2 regions of the Planomonospora algeriensis genome follow, and region 1 is predicted to be linked to the other one. Evidence: riboswitches for the same ligand, from Rfam matches in the RefSeq annotation. Region 1 holds a riboswitch; the other holds the start of a gene.
What was found. Region 1 has a riboswitch for cyclic di-AMP ahead of ACWJ6R_RS00395 (coiled-coil domain-containing protein). Riboswitches for the same ligand answer to the same signal wherever they lie in the genome.
Positions count from the first base shown of each region.

Region 1 (9,051 bases):
CAGGAGTCAAGGCACTGGAGGAACACGTCAAGGACCCCGGTCGAAGGCCAGGGCGTGAGGCACGGCGTCGCCGTCACCTCACGTCCGCGTCGACCAGCCCGGTCATCGGTGAATGGAGGTGCGAGAAGATGACTGCGTCCGATGCACGGCGGCAGACCCACCGGCGGCCGCCTCCTCAGCCCGTCGTTCCGGAACCCACGGGAGCGGACACCCCGGCCCCCGTTCACGAGCCATGGCGGGACGCATGAGCACCGATGCCCCGGCGGAGCGGGCCGACCACCGCTTCGTGACCAAGACCCCCGCGGCGGGCGAGGTCCGGATGGGCAGTCCGGCCTCCGTGCACGAGCGCTTCTCGCTGCTCAACGCCGCCAGCAAGCGCATCGGCACCACCCTGGACATGTTCGAGACGGGCCGGGAGCTGATGGAGGTCGCCGTGCCGCGCTTCGCCGACGCGGCCGGCATCCTGGTGCAGGACCGGCTCGTCACCGACGGCGAGTTCCCGCACCGCAGCACCGACGGCTCGGCGCTGGTGCGGCGCCTCGCGGTCGGCGTGGCGTCCGCCGCCCCGGGGGAGTACGCCCAAGCCTTCCCGGTGGACGAGGTCACCGTCTACGACGCCTGGACGCCGTACGCCAAGGTGATGGCCACCGGCAATCCGATCCTGTACCCCCGGCTGGGCGCCCGCACCGCGCGGGAGATCGGCCGCGCCTGGAAGCACGACACGGCGGCCAGGGTGCTGGAGGACAGCTCGTTCCTGGTGGTGCCGTTGAAGGCACGCGGCCGGGTGCTGGGCTTCGTCGTCTTCACCCGCCGGCCGGACAGCGACCCCTTCGACGAGCAGGACGTGGCTCTCGGCGAGGAACTCGCGGCCAGAACCGCGATCTGCCTGGACAACGCCCGGCTCTACGGCCACGAGCGCCGGACCGCGCTGACCCTGCAGAGCAGCCTGCTCCCCTCCGACCTCTACCAGCCCCTCGGCCTGTCGATCGCCTCCCGCTACCTGCCGGCGAGCGACCTGGCGAGCGTCGGCGGCGACTGGTACGACGTGATCCCGCTGCCGGGGTGCCGGGTCGCCCTGGTGGTCGGCGACGTGATGGGGCACGGCACCCGGGCCGCCGCCACGATGGGCCAGCTCCGGGTGGCGGCCCGCACCCTGGCCAGCCTCGACCTGAGCCCCGGCGAGGTGCTGTTCCGGCTCAACCGGATGAGCCAGGACCTGGACGGCAGCCAGATCGCGACCTGCGTCTACGCCACCTACGATCCGGTCACCCGGCTCTGCACGATCGCCCGCGCCGGGCACGTGCCTCCGGTCCTGGTGCACCCGGACGGCACGACGGAGATCGTCGAAGTGCCCGCGGGCCTCCCGCTCGGCATCGGCAACGACCCGGTCGAGACCGCCTCGCTCACCCTGCCGCACGGTTCCGTGCTCGCCCTCTACACCGACGGCCTGGTGGAGAGCCGCGACCGCGACATCGACGAGGGCATCGGCGCGCTGCGGCACCTGCTCTCCGGCCGGATCGAGGAGCTGGGCAAGGACCTGGATGAGATCTGCGACCTCACGATCGGCGCCCAGCGGCCGGGGCACGAACGCGACGACATCGCGCTCCTGCTGGCCCGGGTGCACGAGCTGTCCGAGAACGAGGTCGCCGTGCTCGCGCTCCCCCCGGACAGCCGTTCGGCGGCGAAGGCCCGCGGCTTCGTCCGTGCCACGCTCACCGAGTGGGGGCTGGAGTCCGTCTCCGACGGCACCGAGCTCATGGTGAGCGAGCTGGTCACCAACGCGGTCCGGCACGGTGAGGGGTCCGTCGGGCTCCGCCTGCTGCGCGGCCCGAGCCTGGTCTGCGAGGTGGCCGACCGCTCGCCCTCGATGCCGGTCATGCGGGAGGCCGCGGGCACCGACGACAGCGGCCGGGGACTGCAGCTCATCAACTGGATGGCCCACCGCTGGGGCACCCGCCCGACACCCCAGGGGAAGATCGTCTGGGTGGAGCAGAAGCTGCTCTAGAACCGCTCCAGGACACCCGCCGCCGGGCGCGGACCGCATGATGCCCGCCGTACGGCGTTCCCCCGTCGCCTGAAGGCGGCGGTCCCCTGCCGAGGCTCTGATGGAACCCCTGTCGCAGATGGGGGACGCCCCACCCGGTCATGCCCGACGGGTGCGCTGACTACTGGCGCTCCACGGGTTACGGTCGAATCGATGATTCGGGAGGGCTGCACATGACCATCGACATCCGGGAGGCCTACCGGCGGGCGCTGGACGACTTCGGCGCCCTCGTCCACCGGATCGCACCCGGGCAGTGGGAGAACCCGACACCGTGCGCGGGCTGGGACGTCCGCACCCTGGTCAACCATGTGGTGAGCGAGAGCCTGTGCGTGCCCGAGCTGTTCGCCGGGCGGGGCACCGCGGAGATCGGCGGCGCCTTCGACGGCGACATGCTCGGCGACGACCCGCTGAAGGCGTTCGACGCCTCGGCGTCCGCCGCCGTTCAGGCGACCGGTGACGACGGTTCCCTGACGGCCGTCGTCCGGCTCTCGTTCGGCGACGTGCCCGGCGCGGAGTACATCACCGAGCTGTTCGCCGACGCCCTCATCCACACCTGGGACCTGGCCCGGGCGATCGGCGCGGACGAGCGGCTCGACCCCGAGCTGGTCGAGGCCTGCGCGGCCTGGTTCGCCGACGCCGGGGACGACTACCGGCAGGCGGGCGTCATGGGCGATCCGCATCCGGTGCCCGCGGCACCGGCCTGCAGGCCAGGCTCCTCGCCGCCTGGGGCCGCACCGGCTGAGGCCCGCCGTACCCGAGACGGCTCCGGCGGAGGATCCGGCCCGGGACGACCGCGGCTCCACGGGTCCTGCGCCGTGCCTCCGGCGGGAGCGCAGCGCCCGGCGGAGGATCCGGTCCGCGACGGAGCCCCGCGGCGCGCTACCGCGCCGCGGGCCGCCTGCCGTGGTTGGCCTTCCGCTTCTTCCTCGCCCGCGCCTTGCGCGCCCGTCTGCCCATCGCGACCGCCTCCGTCCGTGGATCCCAGGTCAGGTCTCCACCGTCCCCCGGGAACGCACGCCGTACAAGGCCCAAGTCGCGGGTCTTCCGGCGGCCGCCCTTAGAGTCCGGGCATGAGCTCTCAACTGGTGGACCGCTGGCGCGCCCTGGCCGGCCCCGGCGCCGACCGCCTCGGCGCGGACCTGATCTCCCGGTACGGCGAGCCGCACCGCAGGTACCACACGGCCGCCCACCTGGAGGCGGTGCTCGACCACGTCGACGCGCTGGCCGGGCACGCCGGCGATCCCGACCTGGTACGGCTCGCGGCCTGGTTCCACGACGCCGTCTACGATCCGCGGCGCGGCGACAACGAGGAGCGCAGCGCCCGGATGGCCGAGCGGGCGCTGCCCGAGCTGGGCCTGCCGGCCTCGGCGGTGGCGGCGGTGGCGCGCCTGGTCAGGCTCACCGTCACCCACGCCCCCGCCGCCGGCGACGCGGACGGAGCCGTGCTGTGCGACGCCGACCTGGCGATCCTGGCCGCTTCCCCGGAGGTCTACGCCGCCTACGCGGCGGCCGTGCGCGAGGAGTACGCCTTCGTCCCGGGGGAGGCGTTCCGGACCGGGCGGGCGGCCGTGCTGCGCTCGCTGCTGGACCTTCCAATGATCTTCCACTCCCCGGCCGCTTCGGGCTGGGAGGGGGCCGCTCGGGAGAACATGCGGGGGGAACTCGACCGCCTGTGAGGGATTATCCAGCATAAACGAACATCTTCCAGGCACTTCGATGTGGTAATTTGATGGAAGTTGTTTGATTAAGGAGTGGGTCAATGCTCGCCCAACAGCGGCAGCAGGCGATTCTGGAACGGGTGCGCGGCAGCGGCGGCGTCCGTGTCGCCGATCTCGTCCGGGAGCTCGGCGTGTCCGACATGACGATCCGCCGGGACCTGGAGGTCCTCGCCGAGCGCGGTCTGCTGGAGAAGGTCCACGGCGGGGCGACCGCCGCCGGTCCCGGGTCGACCGAGGAACCCGGGTTCGCCGCCAAATCGGCGCGCCAGCAGCCGGAGAAGGAGGCGATCGCCCGGCAGGCGGCCCGGCTCGTCCGGCCCGGCACGGCCATCGCGCTCTCGGCGGGCACCACGACCTGGACGCTGGCCCACTTCGTCGTCGACGTCCCCGAGCTGACGGTCATCACCAACTCGATCCGGATCGCCGACGTCTTCCACCGCTCGCCCCGCGCCGACCGCACGGTCGTGCTGACCGGCGGCGTGCGCACCCCCTCCGACGCACTGGTCGGACCGGTCGCGGTGGCCGCGATCCGCGGGCTGCACGTGGACACCCTCTTCCTCGGGGTGCACGGGATGAGCGCCCGCGCCGGGTTCACCACGCCCAACCTCCTGGAGGCCGAGACCGACCGCGAACTGGTCGCCTCCGCGCACCGCCTGGTCGTGCCCGCCGACCACACCAAGTGGGACACGGTCGGGATCAGCACCATCGCCCGGCTGTCCGAGGCTCACGTCGTCATCAGCGATCCCGGACTGCCCCAGGAGGCCCGCGAGGAGCTCTCCTCCCAGGCGGGCGAGCTCGTCATCGCCGAACCGGAGCAGGACAGGCAGGTGGCGGACCGGTGAAGCGCACCCTCACCCACCTGGCCGACGGCCGGGAGCTGTTCTACTTCGACCGGCACGACGGCGCGGACCGCGGCGCCGTCGACGAGCGCGGGCTTCCGCCCCGCCCGGCTCCCTCGGAACTGCGCTACGACCCGCTGACCGAGGAGTGGATCGCGATCGCGGGGCACCGGCAGAGCCGGACCTTCCTGCCCCCCGCCGACCAGTGCCCGCTCTGCCCGTCGGCCCCCGGCCGCCTCTCCGAGATCCCCGCCTCCTCCTACGACGTCGTCGTCTTCGAGAACCGGTTCCCCTCGTTCTCCATCCCCCTCGGCGCCTCCGGTGATCCCGGCGGTCACGCCGGAGCGGGCGCGATCGGCGAGACCCGCCCGGGCCTGGGCCGCTGCGAGGTGGTCTGCTTCACCTCCGACCACGCCTCGTCCTTCTCCTCGCTCTCCCCCGAGCAGGTCGAGCTGGTCATGGAGGCCTGGATCGACCGCACGGCGGAGCTGTCGGCGATCCCCGGCGTGGAGCAGGTGTTCTGCTTCGAGAACCGCGGAGCGGAGATCGGCATCACCCTGGCCCACCCGCACGGCCAGATCTACGCCTACCCCTACGTGACCCCGCGCACGAAGCTGACCCTGCGGGCCGCCGAGCGCCACCGGGAGCGGACCGGCGGGAACCTGTTCGCCGACGTCCTGGCCGCCGAGCAGGAGGCCGGGGTGCGGGTGGTCGCCGCCAACGAGCACTGGACGGCGTTCGTCCCGGCCGCGGCCCGCTGGCCGTTCGAGGTGCACCTCTACCCCCACCGGCGGGTCGCCGACCTGGGCGGGCTGGATCAGGCCGAACGCGCGGCGTTCGGGCCGCTCTACACCGACGTGCTGCGCCGGCTGGACGGGCTGTTCGGCGTGCCCATGCCGTACGTCGCGGCCTGGCACCAGGCGCCGGTCAGCTTCGGGCGGGAGCTGTCGTACGCGCACCTGGAGCTCTTCAGCATCCGCCGGGCGCCGGACAAGCTGAAGTACCTCGCCGGGTCGGAGTCCGCGATGGGGGCTTTCGTGAACGACGTCCTGCCCGAGGAGGCGGCCCGTCTCCTGCGCGAGGCGATCACGGGTTGATCACCTCTTGGTCTCGGCTTGGAGCCGCATGACCATCCCATTACCACTACTATCCTTCAGTCGTCGGCTTCAACAGCAGATATGCCTAATCCCGGGCGCCTCGCCCGGGAGCCGGGGAACCACCGCATCTGGGGTGAACCACGTCAGTGGAAGGGCTTCCTCCAGCCCGAACCCGTCAGCTAACCCGGCCGGCTGAAGGAGAGGAGAGTTCGTGGCGGCTGCGTCGCCTACGTCGTCTGCATCGCCGATGTCCCCCGGGTTCCGTCACCGCGCGGCCGCGGCCGTCTGCCTGATCTCCGCGCTCGGCTTCACCCTCGGCGTCCCCGCCGCGGGCCTCGCGGAGCCCAAACCCACCGAGGCGGAGCTCCGCAAGGACCTGAAGCGGCTCGGCAAGAAGGTCGACGGGCTCATCGAGGCCTACGCGGCCAAGCGGGAGTCCGTGCGCAAGGCGGAGAAGGCGGAGAACGTCGCCAAGGACAATCTCCGCAAGGCGGAGAAGACCTACCAGGAGGCCAAGCGGGAGGTCGATTCGATCGCCCAGCTCCGCTACCAGAGCAACTCCGGCGACCTGCCCGTGCTGCTGTTCTCCGGCGGGGGCGACATGGCCGCCGCCGCCGTGATGGAGCAGCTCGTCGCCCAGCAGGGCGCCTACCTGGAGGATTTCGCCACCAGCAGGGAGCGCAGGAAGCAGGCCGCGGAGCAGGCCGCCCGGCTCACCGACGACCTCCGGAAGGAGGCCGAGGAGGTCGAGGAACGGCGCGAGGAGGCCGAGAAGGTGATCCGCGACATCAAGCGGAAGCTGGACCAGCTGGTCCCCCTCGGCTCCGGCCGCCGCGCCGACGGCAGCTGGGTGCCCCAGCTGCCCAACGGCCCCGACAACATCACCGACCGCACCCGGAACATGCGCGACGTCGTCAAGCGGCGCTTCGAGCTGACCCACACGGTCGGCTGCTACCGGAGCATGAACGACGGAGGCGAGCACCCCCTGGGCCGCGCCTGCGACTTCATGATGAGCACCGGCGGGGCGATGCCCTCGGCCGCCAACCTCAAGCTCGGCGACGAGATCGCCGCCTGGGTCCTGAAGAACAGGAGCAAGCTCGGCGTCAAGTACGTGATCTGGCGCCAGCGCATCAACCACGGCTCCGGCTGGCGCTTCATGTCCGATCGCGGCGGCAACACCGCCAACCACTACGACCACGTGCACATCTCGATGCTCTGACCCGCCGCCCCCGCCGGACGGGGGTTCCGGACGGGGGGGGTCCGGCCGGAGAAACGGCATGACAGCGGTCGGGCACGCGGGCAGGATGAGGCCCCATGAGTGACAACCGGGTCAATCCCCCCTTCATCGCCGATGAGACGTCCATGCTGTACACCTGGCTGGACTGGCACCGCGAGACCCTCGCCGTCAAGTGCGCGGGCCTGACCGAGGAGCAGCTGCGGCTGCGCGCCGCCGCGCCGTCCGCGCTCTCGCTGCTGGGCCTGGTCCGGCACCTGGCCGAGGTGGAGCGCTACTGGTTCCGCGAGATCCTGGCGGGCGAGGACGTGCCCGACCTCTTCTGCAGCCGGGAGGACCCCGACGGGGACTTCGACAACGTGGAGACCGCCTCGGCCGAGGAGGCGTTCGCGCACTGGCGGGCCGCGATCGACGACGCCCGGCGCCTGTCCGCCGGGCTGCCGCTGGAGACCCTGGCCAAGACGCCGCGCAGGGGCGAGGAGGTCTCGCTCCGCTGGATCCTGGTCCACATGATCGAGGAGTACGCCCGGCACAACGGCCACGCCGACATCATCCGCGAGCACATCGACGGCGTCACGGGCGAGTAGCCGCTCCCCGGGTGAGACCCGCGGCCCCGCCGCCGTCCGGGACCGCACCGGGCTCCGCGCCCGGCCCCGGCTCCCCCGGCCCGCCGGATCGCGGGGCCGGGGCGGACTTCACCGCTCCACCGGCCCGCCGGGTTCCGGTGCCGGGGCGGACTTCACCGCTCCACCGGTCCCCCCTCCCTCCAGCGCCTCGGCGATCAGGCGGTCGAGGGCGGCCGAGTCCGCCGGACGGGCCGTGGCCGCCTCGGCGAACCGGGTGAGCAGCCGAGCGAACGCCTCCCGGTCCGCCCGGTCCCAGTCGGCCATCAGGCCGTCGAGGTGGGCCCGCCGGTAGCGGACCACCGTCTCCAGGACCCTGCGGCCGGGCGCGCTCAACACGAGCCGGGCCCGCCTGGCGTCGACCTCGGACTCCTCGCGGGTCACCAGGCCCGCGCCGATCGCGTCGTTGACCAGCCTGCTCGCCGTGGAGGGGTCGACGTCGAGCTGCTCGGCGACGGCCCCCACGGTCACCTCGGCGACATCCAGGCTCAGCTTGTGCACGGCGTGCACGACCATCACGTTGGACATCTGCACCGGCCGCTGCGGATCGGCGGCCTTACGCGCGCGCAGCGGCCGCGACCATATCCGGCGCAACCGGAACAGGGCCACGTCGATCACCGCTCCGGGCGTCCCGTCCTCCACGGCCCCACCCTATCGGCGGACGCCGCGGCCGGCCGCGCCCGAAGCCGGGTCAGCCGGCCAGGCGGATCGGGTTGACCAGGTCGGCGTACATCAGCAGACCGGCCACCGCGATCATCACGAAGGCCAGCACGTAGGTCAGCGGGAGCACCTTGGCGATGTCCACGTGCCCCGGCTCGGGCCTGCGGGTGACGCGGGCGAAGCCGCGCTTGACCCCCTCCCAGAGGCCGCCCGCGATGTGGCCGCCGTCCAGCGGGAGCAGGGGGATCAGGTTGAACAGGCCGATCGCCAGGTTGAAGCTGGCCAGCAGGCTGATGAAGACGGCCGCCTTGTTCTCCAGCGGGATGTCGGAGGCCGCGATCTCACCGCCGATGCGGCTGACCCCGACGACGCCGATGGGACCGTCCTTGTCGCGCTCCTCTCCGGAGAAGGCGGCGTTCCAGACGCCGACCATCTTCTCCGGGAAGCGGAGCAGCGCGGTGGCGGTCCTGGAGGTGAGGTCCCCCATGTGCACGACCACGGCGCCGAAGCTCTGCTTCTCGATGACCTGCCTGGGGCTGACCCCCAGGTAGCCGACCCGCTCCAGCTTGCCCGGCTCGTCGAGGGACTCGCGCTCCTGGGCGATGAGCGTGGCCGTGAGGGTCATCGCCTGCCCGCCCCGGGTGATGCCGATCTGCACCGGCCCGGCTCCGCTGCCGCGGATGGCGCGGGTCGCCGCGTCCCAGGTGGTGACGGGCCTGCCGGCGACCGAGACGATGACGTCGCCGGGGCGCAGTCCCGCCGCGGCGGCGGGACTGGCCGCGTCGGCGGCGGTGCACTCGGGGTTGGCGGCGTACTCGGCGGTGGTCTTCACGCAC
Region 1 is NZ_CDRNDK010000002.1:11,681-20,731, forward strand. Features, by position in the region: gene ACWJ6R_RS00370 (ATP-binding SpoIIE family protein phosphatase) at 245-2,005, shown strand; gene ACWJ6R_RS00375 (TIGR03086 family metal-binding protein) at 2,218-3,105, shown strand; gene ACWJ6R_RS00380 (HD domain-containing protein) at 3,115-3,720, shown strand; gene ACWJ6R_RS00385 (DeoR/GlpR family DNA-binding transcription regulator) at 3,804-4,604, shown strand; gene galT (galactose-1-phosphate uridylyltransferase) at 4,601-5,698, shown strand; cyclic di-AMP (ydaO/yuaA leader) riboswitch at 5,771-5,906, shown strand; gene ACWJ6R_RS00395 (coiled-coil domain-containing protein) at 5,910-6,917, shown strand; gene ACWJ6R_RS00400 (DinB family protein) at 7,013-7,519, shown strand; gene ACWJ6R_RS00405 (MarR family winged helix-turn-helix transcriptional regulator) at 7,628-8,197, opposite strand; gene ACWJ6R_RS00410 (M50 family metallopeptidase) at 8,247-9,051, opposite strand, start outside.

Region 2 (6,385 bases), on a different contig from region 1:
GGAGAAGCACGCCGGGCTCACCGACCCCGAGGCGCGGGTACGGCTGCGCTACGTGGACCTCATCGTCAACGACGAGGCCCGCAAGATGGCCTACACCCGCAGCGCCGTCGTCCGCGCGATCCGTGACTTCTGGCACGGCGAGGGCTACCTCGAGGTCGAGACGCCGATGCTGCAGCCGATCCACGGCGGCGCGGCGGCCCGGCCGTTCAAGACCCACATCAACGCCTACGACATGGAGCTCTACCTCCGCATCGCGATCGAGCTCTACCTCAAGCGGCTCGTGGTCGGCGGCATCGAGAAGGTCTTCGAGGTCAACCGCAACTTCCGCAACGAGGGCGCGGACGCCACCCACAACCCCGAGTTCACCATGCTCGAGGCGTACGGGACGTATCTCGACTACAACGACATGGCCGACCTGACCCAGCGGATGATCCAGAGCGCGGTCGTGGCCGCGCTGGGCCGTTCCGTGGTGGAGCACGACGGGGTGGAGGTCGACCTCGGGCTGGCCGAGTGGCCGCGGATCACGCTGTACGGCTCCGTCTCGGAGGCGCTCGGCGAGGAGGTCACCACCGAGACCTCCCTGGACCAGGTCCGCAAGCTGGCCGACGCGCGGGAGATCCACTGGGACCCCAAGTGGGGCCAGGGCAAGCTCGTCCAGGAGATATTCGAGGCGCTGGTCGAGCACACCCTGATCCAGCCCACGTTCGTCATGGACTACCCGCTGGAGACCTCCCCGCTGGCCCGCCAGCACCGCGACAACCCGCTGCTGACCGAGAAGTGGGACCTGATCGGGTTCGGCACCGAGCTGGGCACCGCCTTCTCGGAGCTGATCGACCCGGTCGAGCAGCGCCGCCGCCTCACCGAGCAGTCCCTGCTCGCCGCGGGCGGCGATCCGGAGGCCATGCAGCTTGACGAGGACTTCCTGGCCGCCCTGGAATACGCCATGCCGCCGACCGGTGGCATGGGGCTGGGGATCGACCGCCTCGTGATGGCCTTCACCGGTAAGAACATCCGCGAGACCATCCTGTTCCCGCTGGTCAAGCCGACCGGCGGAGCCTGACGGACGTCCGCGGCCGGGGCGGCGGTGTGTTCCCGCGCCCCGGCCGCGGCGGTGCGTTCCTGCGCGTGTGTTCCCGCGCGCCCCGGCCGCCGTGGTGCGTTCCCGCGCGCCCGGGCGCGCCTTTGAAGGTGCGGCTCAGAAACTCCGTTTCGGCCGTGTCCTATATCGCCGGATGCTCAATCATCTCGGCGCGGCATTAACGAATGTAGAGAAATGAGCCTCGCGTCCGGTGACCGGACAGAGGCTCCTTCTGTTTGCCGTGTTACTCCAGTGGCGAACGTGACAAAAGTCTCATACTCCTTGTGGAATGAGGATGGAAGCCCCCTTCGCGGGCATGACGGCCGGACCGCCCCGCTGGCGAGGAAACCGCCCGCCCGGGCCCGTCGCCCGTGCTGGCAGGCCGTTCGCCGGCCGTCCCGGGACCCGGAGCGGCCTGCCCGCGGCGCGTCCCCGTCCGGTCTCGGCTTATTCGCAAAACCCCGACATATCGTCAGTACTTCACGTAATAGCCACTAAGTCAATCTAGGTCCCCGGATCTATGGAGAGCAGAACTTGACGACCTTTGAAGAAGGCGTTTACCGTTCCTGACGGGCGACATTGGTTCCGATCACACTCACGGCTGGATGCCGGTGCGGGGGAGGACCTCTAGATGGCATATCCAGAAGTCGTAGTGGATGCCCGTCGCGGCCTTCTGGCCGTGAGCGAGGTGGATCTGAGTGACGAGGATCTCGTCCTCCTGGCGGAGCTCGCCAAGGGGGTCACGGTGGACCGCGTGGGACGGCGCCTCGACATCAGCGGGCGCACCGTCCGGCGGAGGCTGCGCGGCATCTGCGACCGCATCGGCGTGGCCACGGCCATCGAGGCCGTGGCGTGGGCCGCGCGCCGCCGCCTGATCTGACCCGCGTCCGGTCCGGGCCCGCGCCCGCCGGACTCCGTCTCAGCCGGCGATCCGTACGGCGCCGGCGAACGGACGGCCCGCGATCGGAGCGATGCGGACGACGTCGCCGGTCCGCGGCGCGTGGACCATCAGGCCCCCGCCGATGTAGATCCCGACGTGGTGCAGGTCGTTGTGGAAGAAGACCAGGTCTCCGGGGCGCATCTCCCCCTTGGAGATGTGGGTGCCCGCGGTCCACTGGTTGCCGGTGTAGTGCGGCAGGCTGATCCCGACCTTCTGGTAGGCCCACATGACCAGGCCCGAGCAGTCGTAGCTGTTGGGACCCTCGGCGCCCCACACGTAGGGCTTGAGCTGCTGGCTGAGCGCCCAGCGGGCGGCCTCGGCGGCCTTCCCGCCGCCCACGATCGGCATGTCGACCTTCACGGCCCGGCCCCCGCCTCCGGCGCGCTCGCGCACCTCCCGGAACAGGTTGCTCTCGACCCGGGCGACCAGCCGCTCGATCTTGGTGCGCTTCGTGCCGAGCTCGTCGAGGAGGGCGCCGACCTCGGCGGTCCGGGCCTTCGCGCTGGCCTTCGCCCGCTCGGCGGCCTGGATCGCCCGGCTGATCTGGGCGACCTCCTCGCTCTGCTGCTGCTGGAGGGCGTAGGTGGCGGCCGCCTGGTCGAGGAAGGCGTCGGGGTCGTTGGAGGAGGTGAAGGCGAGACCGCCGCCCAGGCCGCCCGTCATGTAGCTGCTCTGCGCGAGCAGGCTCGCCTTGTGGCGCCGGGACTCCAGCTGGGACTCGCTGGTGGCGAGGGTCTTCTTGGCGGCGGCGGCGGCCCGTTCGGCCTGCTTGAGCTTGACCCGCTCCCCGTTGTACTGCTCGGTGAGCTGGGCGATCTCCGTGTGCAGCTTGTCGGCCTGCTTGGCGAGCTGCTGGAGGCTCGGCTGGGGGTCGGCGGTGGCGACCAGGGGGGTCCCCAGGGTCAGGGAGGCGAAGACGGCTGCGACGACGGTGATCCGGAGCGGGAATCCGTGCGGGGTGCGTTCTCGATAGCGGGCGTGCTTGCCCGCATGCTCTCTCCCGCGTTCGCGCGTGCGCTTCACACCAGGCTCCTCTTCCTCGCACCGCCTACCGGGTTAGCTGACGGGTTCGGGCCGGAGGCAGCCCTACCGAGAGCACTGGCGGCGTCTCGGATTCACCCCGGGGGACTTCAGGGAGGTGGGTCCCCGGTTCTCCGGGTTCGGAGATTCGGCGGGTCGGCTCTCGGGGTGAGCCGACATCGAGCCTGGACACTAGTGCAAGGGGAGTTCAAGCTCAACCAGAACTCCAAACTTGGTAAGGGTTCTCAAACAAGGAAATCACGGACAGGTCACACGGAACCTCGGTCAACTGGCATTACGCCGCTCCGTATCCGGCCCCCGGCCGCAGGGGCGGGGTCTTCGCAGGTCCGCGGCGATGCGCTCGGAAAGCGCGGAGGCCGCGAGCGGGTCGGCGGCGCACGGTACGGCTCACCTCTCGTGAGACGTGATGCTTTTGAGAGGCGAGTTAAGGACGAGCCGTAACTGCAGACGACAGAGGACGTACTCTGATCAGTTGTGACTTCTCCGCTCCCTGCGGGAGCGGCTTCCCGCCTCCCTCGGAGTGAGGAAGGCGACGGCCAGGCCCTGACCGTTTCGAACACGGGAACCACGAGAGGGATCTCCCCACCAGGGTGGGACCGGCGGTTCCCCCGCTAGGAGAATGATGGAGCAGGTTGCGGAGCACTTCCCCGCGCAGGCCGTACCCGATGCCGAGACGATCGCGGTCCGCCGGGCGCGGACCCCGGACGTGCGGTCCATCAGGCGGCTCGTCGACACCTACGCCGGGGCGGGCCCGCGCCTGCTGGAGAAGGCCACCGTCACGCTGTACGAGGACGTCCAGGAGTTCTGGGTGGCCGAGCGGGTCGGCCGGATCGTCGGCTGCGGGGCGCTGCACGTGCTCTGGGAGGACCTGGCCGAGATCCGCACGGTCGCCGTCGACCCCTCCTGCCGGAAGATGGGCATCGGGCACCTGATCGTCTCCCAGCTCATCCGCGCCGCCCGCGAACTGGGCCTGCGGCGGGTCTTCTGCCTGACGTTCGAGGTCGATTTCTTCGCCCGGCACGGATTCCGCGAGATCCAGGGGACGCCGGTCTCCCCGGAGGTCTACGCGGAACTCCTCGCGTCCTACGACGAGGGCGTCGCGGAGTTTCTCGATCTTGAGCACGTGAAGCCGAACACCTTGGGGAACACCAGGATGTTGCTGCACCTCGGTGAGAATGACGCCGGGGCTGACTCCAAGGAAAGGTGACTGTTCTTACCTATGTCGATACCTTGTGCAGCAGCAAGCATGCATGTCTGACATAAGACACATGCCCAGTCGAAGTGAGGTGACGCGGTGAGCACCGGACAGCCGCCGTATCCGCAGGATGATCCCGACCGCGATCGCACACCGTCGGGGCAGCCGGAATACGGACAGCAGAACGCCTACGGTCAGCACGGTCAGGGCGGGCACGACCCCGACGTGACGATCGTGGGATACCGGGGTGAGGGCACGGGTCCGCAGACCCCGCCCGCCTACGGCCAGCAGGGGTACGGCCAGCAGCCCGGCTACGGGCAGCAGGGCACGGGCGCGTACGGCCAGCAGGGCTACGGCCAGCAGGCGGCCCAGCCCGGGTACGGCCAGTCGGCCTCGCACGAGCAGCCCGGTTACGGGCAGCAGGGCTACGGCCAGCAGGCGTCCCAGCCCGGCTACGGCCAGCAGCCCGGGTACGGCCAGCAGGCGCCCGGCTACGGCCAGGGTTACGGCCCGCAGGGCGCGACGCCCCCCCGGCGCCCCCGCTCCGCTCGCGGAGTGGTGGCAGCGCCTGGTGGCCCGTCTCATCGACGCGGTGATCCTGGCGATCCCCACGGTCATCCTCAGCTTCGCGCTGGCCGGACTGATCGTGCTGCCCAGTTTCAGCGCCACCGGGGTGAGCGGGGGGAGCACCTTCCTCTACGACCTGCTCACCGCGATCCTCGGCGTCCTGATCTACGGCGGCTACGAGTTCTTCATGCTCAAGCAGAACGGCCAGACCGTCGGCAAGATGGTCATGGGCATCAAGGTGGTCCCGGTCGGGAGCGTCTCGACGGCCGGCGGGCTCTCCGCGGACGCCGCGATCAAGCGTGCGGGTGTGCTCTACGGCCCGCAGGGCCTGCGCTGGATTCCGCTCGTCGGATGGTTCACCGGCATCTTCAGTCTGGTGAACGTGCTCTGGCAGTTCTGGGACAAGCCCTTCCAGCAGTGCCTGCACGACAAGGTCGCCTCGACGGTGGTCGTGAAGATCAAGTAGTTCCGTGATCGACGGGGCCGGCGGAGGAACCGCCGGCCCCGCTTTCATGCCCGGGCGGGAAAACGGTGTCGGGCGGTCTCCCCGGGGCAGACTGCGGAAGACTGCAAAACCATTCGCGCCGGCGGGAGGAACGCCATGGCCGCCTCTCCGCGCTCCGAAGACAATCACCTCGGGCCGGCCTCTCCTCCGCCCGCGGGCTCTTATCCGGCCGCGCCGCTTCCACCGCTCCCGGAAGGGACCGGCTTCCCCCTTTCCCGGACCGGCGGGGCCGACGGAGGCCGAGCGAGGACCCCCGCCCCTTCGGGAGACGGGGTAACGCCATCGGGTAAGGGAGTCTTCCGCCGGATGGATCCGCCGCTTCCGTCGCCGTATCCGGCGGCCCCGGACACTCCGCCGCCCGCTGAATGGTGGGAACGATTGGCGGCCCGCATCATCGACGCCGTCGGCTTCGTGGCGGTCTACTGGATTCTCTCGCTGTCGTTCTACTCGCTCCTCACGCCGGCGGGTGAAGGGCGTACCGCCGACGCCCGGGCGCTGCCGGGGTTCTTCGCCGGTCTGATCGCCTTTGGCGGTTATACGCTCTACGACTATGTCCTGCACGCCCGGGACGGCCGTACCGTCGGTAAGAAACTGATGAGGATCAGGCTGGCCCCGTACGGCGGTGCGGACCGAGGCCGGGCCGGTCTGATGAGGCGGGCGGCTCTCTACCCCGGTGTTCTACTGACCGCGGGCATTCCCGTGGTGGACCTCCTGGCCGCGGTCCTCGGCTTCGCGGGGGCCCTGTTCATCCTCATGGACAAGCCCCTTCAGCGGGGGCCGCACGACAGGCTGGCGGGGACCGTGGTGGTCAAGGACCTGCGGTGATGCGGCCCGCCGGGGAAAGCGATCAACCTGTGATCACTCTGTCACTCTTTTCCCCGGCGCTTTACGGAGTGCAACCGGTAAGACGCCTGGAGAGAAGCATTAAGGTGGTGGATGAGCGTCATGGGCGTCCTGGGACGCACATCGCTCCTGGAAGCCGCTATGGTCATGTGTGGGCCGATCCGCCCGTCCGGTCGCGCTCCCGGACCGCGATGTCGCCACGGAAAATCTCATGAC
Region 2 is NZ_CDRNDK010000008.1:11,166-17,550, forward strand. Features, by position in the region: gene lysX (bifunctional lysylphosphatidylglycerol synthetase/lysine--tRNA ligase LysX) at 1-1,060, shown strand, start outside; gene ACWJ6R_RS01790 (LuxR C-terminal-related transcriptional regulator) at 1,758-1,958, shown strand; gene ACWJ6R_RS01795 (NlpC/P60 family protein) at 1,998-3,041, opposite strand; cyclic di-AMP (ydaO/yuaA leader) riboswitch at 3,049-3,202, opposite strand; gene ACWJ6R_RS01800 (amino-acid N-acetyltransferase) at 3,682-4,266, shown strand; gene ACWJ6R_RS01805 (hypothetical protein) at 4,273-4,839, opposite strand; gene ACWJ6R_RS01810 (RDD family protein) at 4,826-5,287, shown strand; gene ACWJ6R_RS01815 (RDD family protein) at 5,633-6,151, shown strand.
Region 2: it holds a riboswitch for cyclic di-AMP, as region 1 does, so the genes downstream of both, ACWJ6R_RS01795 (NlpC/P60 family protein) here and ACWJ6R_RS00395 (coiled-coil domain-containing protein) in region 1, are expected to answer to the same signal.